3 regions of the Rhodoferax sp. GW822-FHT02A01 genome follow, and region 2 is predicted to be linked to each of the others. Evidence: riboswitches for the same ligand, from Rfam matches in the RefSeq annotation. Region 2 holds a riboswitch; each other region holds the start of a gene.
The links. A riboswitch is a leader RNA that binds a small molecule or an ion and turns the genes downstream of it on or off. The one in region 2 is predicted to bind cobalamin.

Region 1: linked by a shared signal. The riboswitch ahead of cobM (precorrin-4 C(11)-methyltransferase) and the one ahead of AAGF34_RS14470 (aromatic ring-hydroxylating dioxygenase subunit alpha) in region 2 are both predicted to bind cobalamin.
Region 3: linked by a shared signal. The riboswitch ahead of AAGF34_RS21495 (TonB-dependent receptor) and the one ahead of AAGF34_RS14470 (aromatic ring-hydroxylating dioxygenase subunit alpha) in region 2 are both predicted to bind cobalamin.

The regions. Positions count from the first base shown of each region.
Region 1 covers NZ_CP152376.1:5,444,662-5,448,673, reverse strand. Annotated here, with positions in the region: gene AAGF34_RS25735 (hypothetical protein) at 1-133, shown strand, start outside; gene AAGF34_RS25730 (DUF1223 domain-containing protein) at 147-854, opposite strand; cobalamin riboswitch at 1,046-1,275, shown strand; gene cobM (precorrin-4 C(11)-methyltransferase) at 1,422-2,255, shown strand; gene AAGF34_RS25720 (sirohydrochlorin chelatase) at 2,252-3,187, shown strand; gene AAGF34_RS25715 (precorrin-8X methylmutase) at 3,184-3,864, shown strand; gene AAGF34_RS25710 (cobalt-precorrin-5B (C(1))-methyltransferase) at 3,861-4,012, shown strand, end outside.
Region 2 covers NZ_CP152376.1:3,094,960-3,098,971, forward strand. Annotated here, with positions in the region: gene AAGF34_RS14460 (YhgE/Pip domain-containing protein) at 1-10, opposite strand, end outside; gene AAGF34_RS14465 (PilT/PilU family type 4a pilus ATPase) at 126-1,421, shown strand; cobalamin riboswitch at 1,508-1,665, shown strand; gene AAGF34_RS14470 (aromatic ring-hydroxylating dioxygenase subunit alpha) at 1,785-3,032, shown strand; gene AAGF34_RS14475 (hybrid-cluster NAD(P)-dependent oxidoreductase) at 3,043-4,012, shown strand, end outside.
Region 3 covers NZ_CP152376.1:4,532,415-4,536,426, reverse strand. Annotated here, with positions in the region: gene AAGF34_RS21510 (sulfite exporter TauE/SafE family protein) at 1-484, opposite strand, end outside; gene AAGF34_RS21505 (cell division protein ZapA) at 741-1,076, opposite strand; gene AAGF34_RS21500 (DUF904 domain-containing protein) at 1,073-1,294, opposite strand; cobalamin riboswitch at 1,352-1,586, shown strand; gene AAGF34_RS21495 (TonB-dependent receptor) at 1,657-3,606, shown strand; gene AAGF34_RS21490 (cobyrinate a,c-diamide synthase) at 3,606-4,012, shown strand, end outside.

The DNA of each region.
Region 1 (4,012 bases), 2.3 Mb from region 2:
GGCAGACGCGGACAGCGTGAATGCACGCTCGCCGTCAACTGGTTCGTCCGGTTCAGCGCTTTCGTCAGCACCGGTTGCTGCTCGGCCTGTGGGTCTTGGCGCCATCGGTGGTCTGGTAGACGTATTTGCCTGACCGCAACGCGCCCTTATGAGCAGGAAAGGCTGACCGCCTGCAGGGTTTCACCGGTCTGGATGTCGGAGACAACCAGGTTGATTTGGCGGGGGTGATCCGCCTGCGCGGGGATTGCATAAAACGTCAGTGTCTGGGCTCCCTCGTAGCGACCTACGGGCGCGTACTGCCGGACGACAAAGTCATGCTTCAGATACTCACCCGCGTTCTCACCTGCCTTGACGTGTGAGCTGTAGTTGTGCTCGGTGGTGGTCCAGTATGCGGTCCACGGGCCCGAACCTGCCACAGGGGTTACGCGTGCTTCAAAAGCGTTGGCGCGTGTACCGCCTTGCAAGTGAATCGTTGCCTTTGCGCTTGCGTTGAAATCGACGGCCTGCAAGGATTGCCTCCAGTTGGCCCAGTCACGCCCGTTGCGCACCAGTTGGGGGGTGTAGATGCCGCTCAATCGATTGGCGAATGCAATTTCCCTCTGGCGTACGGTGAATGCGGGATTGGCAAACGGATCCTTCCAGCCGATGTAGTCCCAATAGGCAACGTGGAAGGCCTGTGCCACCACGGGCTTGCCTTTCATGGTGGATAGCCATTGGTCTGCTGGTGGGCAGGAGCTGCAGCCCTCCGACGTGTAGAGCTCAATCACCGGGGTCAGTCGATCACCGGAGGTGACCTCACACGACGTGGGTGCAGCCCATGCCACGGCAGAGATCACCGCTGAAGAAAACCACAAGGCCAAGGGCCTAAAAGTAGGGAGGTGCATATGGAAAACATAGTTGGTGGAGATGCTCATTGGTCGGCCAACGCCTGCATTTCTTACTCGCATAACTACGTATAGCTAGCTATGTTTTTGTATGCATACATGGAAGTGGTCTTGCCATGCAATGCGAAAAAAAGAGCGCCATTGCAAAAAATGTTCTGCTAACATCCGCCCACGTTAAAGGTGTTCCCTGACTGTTCAGTTGAGGGAATTAAACGGGAAGTCGGTGCGTTGGTTCCATACAGGGGCCAACAATCCCAACGCTGCCCCCGCAACGGTAAGTGAGACAAGCTTGGTACGACAGCCACTGTGCGAAAGCATGGGAAGGCACCAAGTAGGTGATGCAAATCTCCACTCACGAGCCCGGAAACCGGCCTGTAACGCATACGTGCGGCATTGCGGTGGGCGATGTGGGCTGGTTGCAGGTGCTGGTGCACTGCTGCTGTCTCTCATTCTTTCTCCAACGTGTTCGCGTTTTGCATCTTGTACGCGGGTGTGCGTCTGGAGAGTTGGAATGAATATCCATTGGGCGTGCCTGCCATGAGCGGCACTGTCTGGTTTGTGGGCGCCGGTCCGGGTGACCCGGATCTGATCACGGTCAAGGGCCGCGACCTGGTCGCGCGCGCCGGTGCCATCCTCTATGCGGGTTCGCTGGTGAGTGCTGCGGCCTTGAGCTGGGCCGCGCCCGACTGCGTGGTGGCCGACAGCAAAGACATGACGCTGGAGCAGATGTCGGACTGGTTGATTGCGCATGCCAGCCGCTGCGACACCGTGGTGCGTCTGCAGACCGGCGACCCCGGCTTGTATGGCGCCTTGATTGAGCTGGTGCAGCCGCTGGACGCCGCGGGTGTGCCGGTGCAGGTGGTGCCCGGTGTGTCATCGGCGATGGCGTCTGCTGCCGCAGCGGTGGAGAGCCTGACGCTGCCGGAGGTCACGCAGACCATGATCTTCACCCGCGTGGAAGGCCGCACGCCCATGCCTGATGGCGAGTCGCTGGAAGAATTGGCGGCGCACCACTGCACGCTCTGCATATTTTTGAGCATCACCCTCATGGGCAAGGTCACTGCATCGCTGCGTGCGGCGGGCTGGTCGGAAGACGCACCCATCGTCGTGGTGCACAAGGCCAGCTGGCCGGGTGAAGAAAAAATAGTTCGCGGCACGCTGGCCACTATCCAGGCGCTGTGCCGCGAGGCCAAGATCGTCAGCCAGTCCATGATCATCGCAAGCCCCACGCTGGGCGCGCGCCACTGGACCACGCTGGCCAAGTCCAAGCTGTACGACGCCAGCTTCACGCACCGCTTTCGCCGCGCCAGTGTGCCCAGCGCAGCACTGGTCGCAGACCCTCACGCATCTTCCATGAAGGAACTTCCATGAACACAGAAACCATTCTCTTGGTGGGCCACGGCTCGCGCGAACCCTCCGGTAACGCAGAGATCGAGGCCTTTGCGGAACAGTGGCGCGCGCGCAAGCCGGGCTGGCGCATCGAGGTCTGCTTCATCGAGTTTTCTGACATCACCCTGAGTGAAGGGCTGCGCCGTGCGGCGCAGGGCGCCACGCGCGTGCTGGTGGTGCCGCTCATCCTCAACGCGGCGGGCCATGTGAAGATGGATATTCCGCAGGCCATTGATGGTGCGCGGCTGAAGTTTCCGGGTGTGCATTTTTCTTACGCGCCGCACCTGAGCGCATGCGACCCGATCCTGCAGATACTGCGCCGCCGTCTCAAGGACGCCATGCAGACGCTGGACATGCCCGACCCCACCAGCACCGGTGTGGTGGTGCTGGGCCGCGGCTCGTCGGACCGGCAGGCCAATGGCGACATGGCCAAGATGGCGCGCTGGCTGATGGAAGAGACGGACCACGAGCTGGTGGACCTGGCCTTTACCGGCATCACCTATCCCCGCCTGGAAAAGGTGGTGCAGCGCCAGAGCCTCTTGGGCATGAAGCAGGTCGTGGTGATTCCCTACTATCTGTTCAACGGCACGCTGGTGGAACGCATCACCCGGCAGGTGGAAAACCTGAGGGCGCAGTACCCCACGCTGCGGCTGATCTCCACAAAATATTTTGGTTTTGAGCGCGAGGTATTCGAGCTGCTGGAAGAGCGCGTTCAGGCACTGCGGCAGGGTGCGCCCATCCAGCTTATGCCCTGCGATGGCTGCAAGTACCGCAGCTTTGCCGAGGAGCACGGCATGGGCGGCCACCACCACGACGACACGTTGCCGCACGACCATGCACATGATCACGCCCACCCGCATGCACATGACCATTCGCATGCCCACGGACACGCTGCGACCGGAGCCCACGCATGAGCGGGATCAACACCAACGTGGTGACCGAGCAGCTCACCGCTGCAGGCCGCGCCATCGAGCACGACTCCTTTGCGGTGATCGACCGCGAGGTGCAATCGCACAACTACAGGCCCGAGCAGTGGCCGGTGGTGCGCCGCATGATCCACGCCAACGCCGACTTTGACTTCAACGGATTGACCGAGTTCCACCCGGTTGCGGTGGGGGCTGCGATCAAGGCCATTCGTTCGCGCACCACGCGGGTGGTGGCCGATGTGGAGATGATTTGCGTGGGTCTGTCGGCGCCGCGGCTGCAGCACTTTGGCATCACTACACACCACTTCATCAGCGACCCGGATGTGATCGACGCGGCTGCCCTGGAGGGCACCACGCGCGCCGTGCAGGCCATGCGCAAGGCCCACCGGCAAGGGCTGCTGGACGGCGCCATCGTGGGTATTGGCAATGCGCCCACGGCCTTGATTGAAATCGTGCGGCTCATTGAAGAAGAGGACGCCAACCCGGCGTTGGTAGTGGGCATGCCGGTGGGCTTTGTGTCCGCTGCAGAGTCCAAGGCCCTGATGGCCCTGAAGATCGATGTGCCGTGGATCGTCATCCGGGGCCGCAAGGGCGGCTCCACGCTGGTGGTGGCGGCCATCCACGCACTGCTGGGCTTGGCAGAGGCACAGGAACTGGGTGCATGATGAACAAAGACGCGCCACGCGGCACGCGCACCGGATTCACCACCGGTGCCTGCTCTGCTGCGGCTGCGCGCGCGGCGGTGCTCGGCCTGGTGACAGGCGAAGTGCCAGCCACCGTGGAGTGCCTGCTGCCCAATGGGGACGTGGTTAC
Region 2 (4,012 bases):
GCCAAGGCATGGCCCATTGTGACGCAGCCCGGCCTGATCTGCTCAGGCCGCAGTGTTGACCCCATGCCCGATGCACCCCATACTTTGCACCGCTGTCGCCCGTCCAACCAACTACCCGATTGCCTATGTCTACCTTGAACGAAGAGCAGGCCCGCGCCTACATGCACAAACTCCTGGCCGCCATGAGCCAGGCCGGTGGGTCGGATCTGTTCATTGCCAACGACTTTCCCCCCAGCATGAAGGCCCACGGCAGCATGCAGCCGCTGACCAACCAGAAGCTCAACGGTGAGATGACCAAGATGTTCGCCCACTCCCTGATGAACGAGAAGCAGCGCGCCGAGTTCGCCAAGGAGATGGAATGCAACTTTGCCATCAGCATTCCCGGCGTGTCGCGTTTTCGCGTCAACGTCTATGTGCAGCAGCAGAACGTGGCCATGGTGGTGCGCACCATTGCCTCCGAGATTCCCAATTTCGAGAAGCTCTCGTTGCCGCCCGTGCTCAAGGACGTCATCATGAACAAGCGCGGGCTGGTGCTGGTGGTCGGCGGCACCGGCTCAGGCAAGTCCACCTCGCTAGCCGCCATGATCGACTACCGCAACCACACCTCGGCTGGGCACATCATCACGGTGGAAGACCCGGTGGAATACGTGCATGTCTCCAAGAAGTCGCTGGTGAGCCACCGCGAAGTGGGAGTGGACACCCACAGCTGGCACCATGCGCTGAAGAACACCTTGCGCCAGGCGCCGGACGTGATCCTGATCGGCGAGATCCGCGACCCCGAGACCATGGAGCACGCCATTGCCTTTGCCGAAACCGGCCACCTGTGCCTGGGCACCTTGCACGCCAACAGCGCCAACCAGGCCATAGACCGCATCATCAATTTCTTCCCGGAAGACCGGCGCAACCAGCTGCTGATGGACCTGTCGGCCAACCTGCGCGCCATCATCTCGCAGCGGCTGGTGCGCACCGAAGACGGCAAGGGGCGCAAGGCAGCCATCGAGATCCTGCTCAACACGCCCACGATTGCCGAGCGCATTTTCAAAGGCCAGTTCGGCGACATCAAGACCATCATGGAACGATCGCGCGAACTGGGCATGCGCACCTTTGACTGGGCCCTGTACGAACTGTATGACGAGGGCCACATCAGCTTCGAGGAAGCCATCCGCAATGCCGACTCCGCCAACGAGCTGCGCCTTGCCATCAAGCTCAAGAGCCGCCGTGGCGAGCCGCCCGGCGCGGACGGCCCAACCCTGTCTTTCGACAAGGAACCCACGCCCGAAGAGCTCGAAGTCATGCGCCAGGAGGAGCAGCGCAAACAGGCCGAGCGCAAGCGTCAGCTGGAGAACGAGGAACTGGAGCGCAAGCTCAAGGAAAAGGGCCTGGACAGCCGTTTCACCGACAGCCGCATCAGCACCCAATAGCACGTGTTAACCCTGTTGACCACCCGCGTCGCAGGGTGTACGCGCGACGTCGCTTTCGCATAGGTCCATTTGAATCTCCCTGTGGTCTCATTCACCACGTTCTAGGTGCCTGGCGGAAATTCTCCATCGGGATAATTGGGAAGCCGGTGTGATACCGGCGCTGCCCCCGCAACGGTAACGATGCCTCCAGTCCCGACAGGACGGCATCGAAGCCCGGAAACCAGCCTGGAAACACTGGATTTCGGCTGATCGCGGCGGGCGGTCAAGAGGCTGAGCACACGGGGCGTGTCAGACTACGTCACCTTCCGTGTTGTCCTCTTGCATCACCATGCGTTCAGTCCTCTTGTTTTTTTAAGGACTCACATGGACACACGCACCAAGATGCTCCATCTGCTTCGCAGCAGACGGGACGGTTTCACTCTGGAACAGCCCTTTTACATCGACCCCGACTTCTACAAGCAGGACCTGGACCTGATCTGGTACCGCGACTGGCTTTTTGTCGGGCACAACTGCGAGGTCACCAAGCCGGGTAGCTACTTCACGGTTCAGGTGGGCGACTACCCCATTGTGGTGGTGCGTGGACGGGACGGGCAAATCAGAGCTTTTCACAACTCCTGCCGCCACCGCGGCAGCCGGGTCTGCGCATCGCACCGTGGCACGGCGGCCCGTCTGGTCTGCCCTTACCACCAATGGACCTACGACCTGGATGGCTCACTCGTCTTTGCGCGGCAGATGCCTGAGGACTTTGACAAGGCGGAGTTCGGTCTGAAACCCGTTGCTTGCGAAGATGTGGGGGGCTACATCTTCATCTGTCTGGCGCAAACCCCGATGGACTTCGAGCCGTTCCGGCAAATGGTGGAGCCGTATTTCGCACCGCACCGCCTGACCGACGCAAAGATCGCTTTCGAGTCGACCATCATCGAGAAGGGCAACTGGAAGCTCGTGTGGGAAAACAACCGCGAGTGTTACCACTGCGCGGCAAACCACCCGGCGCTGTGCAAGACCTTCCCCGAAGCGCCGACCGTTACCGGCGTGGAGGGCGCGGAAAACGATCCGGAGATGTTGGCGCATTGGGACCGCTGCGAGGCGGCAGGTCTGCCTTCGCGTTTTCGCATAGACCAGGCCGGCCAGTACCGCACCAGCCGCGCGCCCCTGCTGGGTGATGGCGTGAGCTACACCATGACGGGTCAGCGCGCGGTACGCAACAACCTGTCGGACAGCGTGTCTGCCGACCGCATTGGAACGCTGCTGCTGTTTCACTACCCAACCACCTGGAACCATGTGCTGGGCGACCATGCGGTCACCTTCCGGGTAATGCCCATCAGTGCCACGGAGACGGCGGTCACCACCAAATGGCTGGTGCACAAGGACGCGGTCGAAGGGGTCGACTACGACCTCAAGGAACTGACCAAGGTCTGGACCGAGACCAATGACGAAGACCGGCGCATCGTCGAAGAGAACGCGTTTGGCATCAAGTCTCCAGCCTATGAGCCGGGCCCCTATTCCGAGATGCACGAAGGCGGCGTGGTCCAGTTTGTGGACTGGTACGCCGGCTTCATGGCGCAACGTCTGGCCGAAATCGAAAAGCCCAAGCTGGGTCAGGTAGTTTGAGGAGCATGAGATGAACGCTGTGACGCATGCAGGCAATTTCCGGACGCTGGATGAGATGGAGCCCTGGAACGACAGTCAGCAGGGGCTGGAGGTGATCTCCGTCGTCGACGAGGCGCCGGGGGTGAAGACCTTCACGTTCCGTTCCGACACGCTTAGTTGGTTTCGTTACAAGCCCGGGCAATTCATTACGCTGCAGCTGCCGGCGCAGGACGGCGTTCTGAACCGGACCTACACCCTGTCGTCCAGTCCGTCGCGGCCCCATGCCATAGCGGTGACAGTGAAGGCACAGCCCGGTAGCGTAGGAACGCAATGGATGTTCGACAACGTGAAGTCAGGTTCCCGGCTCAAGGCCATGGGGCCGTACGGTGACTTCACACTGCACAAGCATCCGGCGGCAAAGTACCTGTTCATCTCCGCGGGCTCGGGCATCACGCCCATGATGTCGATGCTGCGCTGGCTGTACGACTGCGCGCCCGGCGCCGATGTGGTGTTCGTGAACTGCGCTCGCGCACCGGAAGAAATCGTCTTCCGACGGGAACTGGAACTGCTGGGCAGTCAGATGCCGGGCCTGTCGCTGCGCTTCCTGGTGGAGCAAAGGTCGTTGCGGGAAAGCTGGCCGGGCTTTGTCGGGCGCATTGATGCGCTGCCACTCACGCAGATGGCGCACGATTTCCAGCAACGTGAGGTGTTCTGCTGCGGCCCCGATCCCTTCATGCGCACCGTGCAAGGCATGCTGAAGTCTGCGCAATTTGATATGTCGCGCTACCACCAGGAGAGTTTTGGTGCAGCCGAAGCCGAAGTGCTTGGCACGCACGCCGCAGTTGGTGAAGCCCAGCAAGCGGGACCGGCTACGCTGCCCATTCGCTTCATGGACTCCAACCTGCAGGCGGAGTGCCTGCCCGGGAAAACGGTTCTGCAAACGGCGCGTGCCAGTGGCGTTCGCATTTCTGCAGCTTGCGAATCCGGCATTTGCGGCACCT
Region 3 (4,012 bases), 1.4 Mb from region 2:
CGGCCCCCACCAACCCGGACACCAGACCGATGGTTGCCCCAGTTCCCAGCAGTCCTGCCATGCCTGGAATAGTCCGTCCGGGCTTGGGCTTCTTGTCCAGAAACATCTGGGTCGCCGAGAAACTGATGAAGGCCGCAAAGATGAGTGCCAGCGTCGTTCCCTTGAGCAAGGCAAAAATACCCAGGCTTCCCACGATGCCGCCCAGCACAATGCCCGGTGCCAGACCGCGCGCAATGTCCCAGCGCACCGAGCCACGCTGGTGATGCGCACGCATGCTGGAGAGCGAGGTGAAAACGATGGTGGACATGGAGGTGGCGATGGCCATCTTCACCGCCAGGTCGGCACTGATGCCGCGCGTGGACAGGATGATGGTGATGAAGGGAGCCAGCACCATGCCGCCGCCGATTCCCAGCAGCCCGGCCAGAAAGCCACCTGCGAGCCCCAGCATGGCCAGCTCGAAAATCAGTTGGGGTTCCAGCGTCATGCAAGGGGGTTGAATAAGGTGTCTGCGAATGCCACCGGACCGGCATCCTGAACCGGGGTTCAGGTGGGCGAGGTCAGCACAAACCTTGGGTTCATCTGACGCGAGATGATCACGCTGGAGTGGCAATGTTCCAAGCCCAGGCTCAATGAGCATTGGTTCAAGGAAATATAAAGCCCGGCGAGCTTCGCAGACCACTCCATTGTAGGCGCAGCTTTCAGCCGCGTGCCAGGCACCCTGCGATTGGCTGCAAAAAGATTCAGAGCAGCTGGCCGTCTTCGCTCAAGGCGTCGTCCAGGCGGGTCAGCAGGGACTGCAGCACGGCATTGTCTTCGGAAGCTGAGGCCGGTTGCGAGGGCGCAGCTGCCGCTTCTACGGCCACGGATTCCACAGCACCCTTGTCGGAAAGATCGAATGCCAGATTCAGTGCTGCCAGCACGGCAATGCGGTCACGCGCACGCACCTTGCCTGCATCTCGGATCTTGCACATGGCTTCGTCCACCCGCTGCACGGCTTCGCGCAGACGCTCTTCACCGCCTTCGGGACAGCCCAGCAAATAGCTTTGGCCCATGATCTGCACTTCTAGCTGGTTCATGGCGCATCCTTCTGTGCAGTGGATTCCGGCAATCGCTCCAGCAGCGCATCCACCCGCGCTCGGGCCGCGCTCAGACGGGACTTGAGGGAGTCTCGTTCCTGCGTGAGGAGTTCGAGCTGCCTGGCAAGCAGGGCGTTGGTGCGCTGCACCTCGGCATAGCGCAGCAGCAAACGTTCCACACGCTCGGCAATTTGGTCGACTTGAGACGGTTTCGACATGGGTGTCGCGTTGTTCACCATAGAAGTCGCATTGTAGGGTTTGGCGCGAGGGCCTCAGGCTAAAATGCTTTCGTTGGTGCTCGCGGTGTGGTTCACACGCCGCAGTTCAACGGGAAGCAGGAGGGCCGGACCTATTCAGGTCAGCCTAACCTGCGCTGCCCCCGCAACGGTAAGTGGACGCGTCCTCCGACGCAGCTTTCATCACAGCCACTGGACACTTGAACACGTGTCCGGGAAGGCGATGAGGGTCGTTCCATCAGCCCGGATACCGGCCAACCAGGTGGTTGCACGTTGGTGCGACCTTTTACGCCCATACGCCGTCGGGGAAGACAGCAAGGGTATTCAGTCGGGTTGTTTTCAATATGAAGTCTAGAGTTTTGGGTGCACGTGTCAGCGTGCTTGGTGTTGCCCTGTGTGCAGCGTATTCCATGGGCGCAGAGGCGCAATCCGTCAACCTTCTCAGGGAAGTGGTCGTCACTGCCAGCCGCTTTTCGGAATCGGTGGATGCACTTCCCTATGGAGTGAGCGTGATCACCGCCCAGGAAATCGAAGCATCCGGAGCCACCTCGGTGAGCGAGGCCATCATGAAGATTCTGGGCGTGCCCGGGCGTCTGGACACCAGCGGTGGCAACAATTACGCTGTTGATCTGCGTGGTTTCGGTCAGACGTCGGACAGCAACCAGGTTGTGATCTTGGATGGACGCAGACTCAACGAACAGGATCTGTCGGGAACCAATATGGGAATCATCCCGATTGAGTCCGTGCAAAGAATCGAGGTCATCCGGGGCAATGCGGCCGTGATGTACGGCGAAGGCGCAACCGGCGGCGCCATTCTGATCAGCACCAAGGCAGGCCAGGGCGTGGAGCGTCACAATGCGGCAGTGGTATCCGCATCCACGGGCAGCTATGGGTTGCAGGAACTTCGTACCAGCGCAACGGTGGCGGCTGGAGCCGTTTCGCTGGATGTAGCGGGCTCCGAGCGCAAATCCGACGGTCACCGGGACAATTTTGCGTCCACCAACAACAATCTGGACGCTACGGTGCAATGGTCCAACGACTGGTTGCGTGTGGGAGCCCAGGCTGCGCGCAACCTGTTGCACAGCGGATTGCCAGGATCACTCACGGCGGCCCAATATGACGCCGATCCGCACACTGCAAAGTCCATGGTGAACTATGGTCAGATCAAGAGCGAGGTCTATGGTGTGTTTGCAGAAGCCATCCTGGAGGACTGGAAGCTGGGGTTTGACTATGGCGAGCGCAACAAGAAGCAGGCCTACTACAGCCCGAGTTACTACTCCGATGCAAATGTGGACGCCATAAGTGCCAACCTGCGTGCGCGCAACGAACGCAAGGGTGAGACGTTTGCCAATGTCTTCACCGTGGGTGCGGACATGGGCGACTGGAAGTACGACGATCTCGCCCCATCCAAAGCCAGATCGCAGTCCAACGCCATCTACATTACCGACGATATAAGTTACCTGCCCTCGGGAACGCGGCTGAGCCTGGGCGTGCGCAATGAGACTGTCAAGAAGACACGCGACGGGGTTGCCACGGGCGTGGATGACTCGCAAACTGCCTGGGATGTGGGGCTCACGCAGGATCTGGGGCAGGGCGTTCACGTCTATGGCCGTACGGGCCAGAGCTTTCGCTTTGCCAACGTGGACGAGATCAATTTTGTGACTCCCGGCACTTCACTCAAGCCACAGACCTCCAAAGACGTGGAACTGGGTGCGCGTTGGCAATATGCCAAGGGCCGCGCGGAACTGCGTTGGTACCGCAGCGATCTGAACAACGAGATCGGCTACGACGGCACCGCCATCGGACCCAATTCCGTATTTGGCTACGACGGCGCCAATGTCAATTTTGATCCCACCCGCAGGGAAGGCGTCGAGTTTGAAGGCCGTCACGATATCAGCACATCCGTCGCACTGCGCGTGAATGCGGCAGCGCGCCAGGCCCGTTTTGTGTCCGGCCAGTACGCCGACAAGGACGTTGCCCTGGTGCCTGCACATACCGCCGGTCTGGGCCTGGACTGGAAGGTTGCGGCCGGCCATCTGTTGAACTTTGGTGTCAACTGGGTTTCGTCGCAAAGCCCCGACTTTGCCAACAAGTGCACCATGCCGTCGTACACCACGGTCGACGCGCGTTACTCCTACTCCATGAAGTCGGCTGAGTTTGCTTTGGGCGTCAGCAACCTGGGAGATACCAAGTACTACACCCAGGCCTATGGTTGTACCGCCGCTGGCGTGACGACTTCCATCTATCCGGAAGCAGGTCGTGCCGTCACTGCAACTGCGAAGCTGAAGTTTTGATGCCTTCTACCCGCTGCCCCGCCATCCTGGTTGCCGCCCCGGCCTCGGGCCAGGGCAAGACCACCATCACCTCGGCCCTGGCGCGTCTGCATGCGCGGCAGGGGCGGCGGGTACGGGTTTTCAAATGCGGGCCTGATTTTCTTGATCCCTACTGGCACACACTGGCCAGCGGGGCGCCGGTCTACCAGCTCGATTTGTGGATGACAGGTGAGGAGGATTGCCAGGCGCGGCTGACGGCGGCGGCACATGAGGCCGATCTGATCATCGTCGAAGGTGTCATGGGTCTGTACGACGGTGAGCCCAGTGCGGCCGATCTGGCGCAGCGCTTTGGTTTGCATGTGCTGGCCGTGGTGGATGCTTCCGCCATGGCAGGTACTTTTGGCGCACTGGCGTTTGGTCTGCAGCA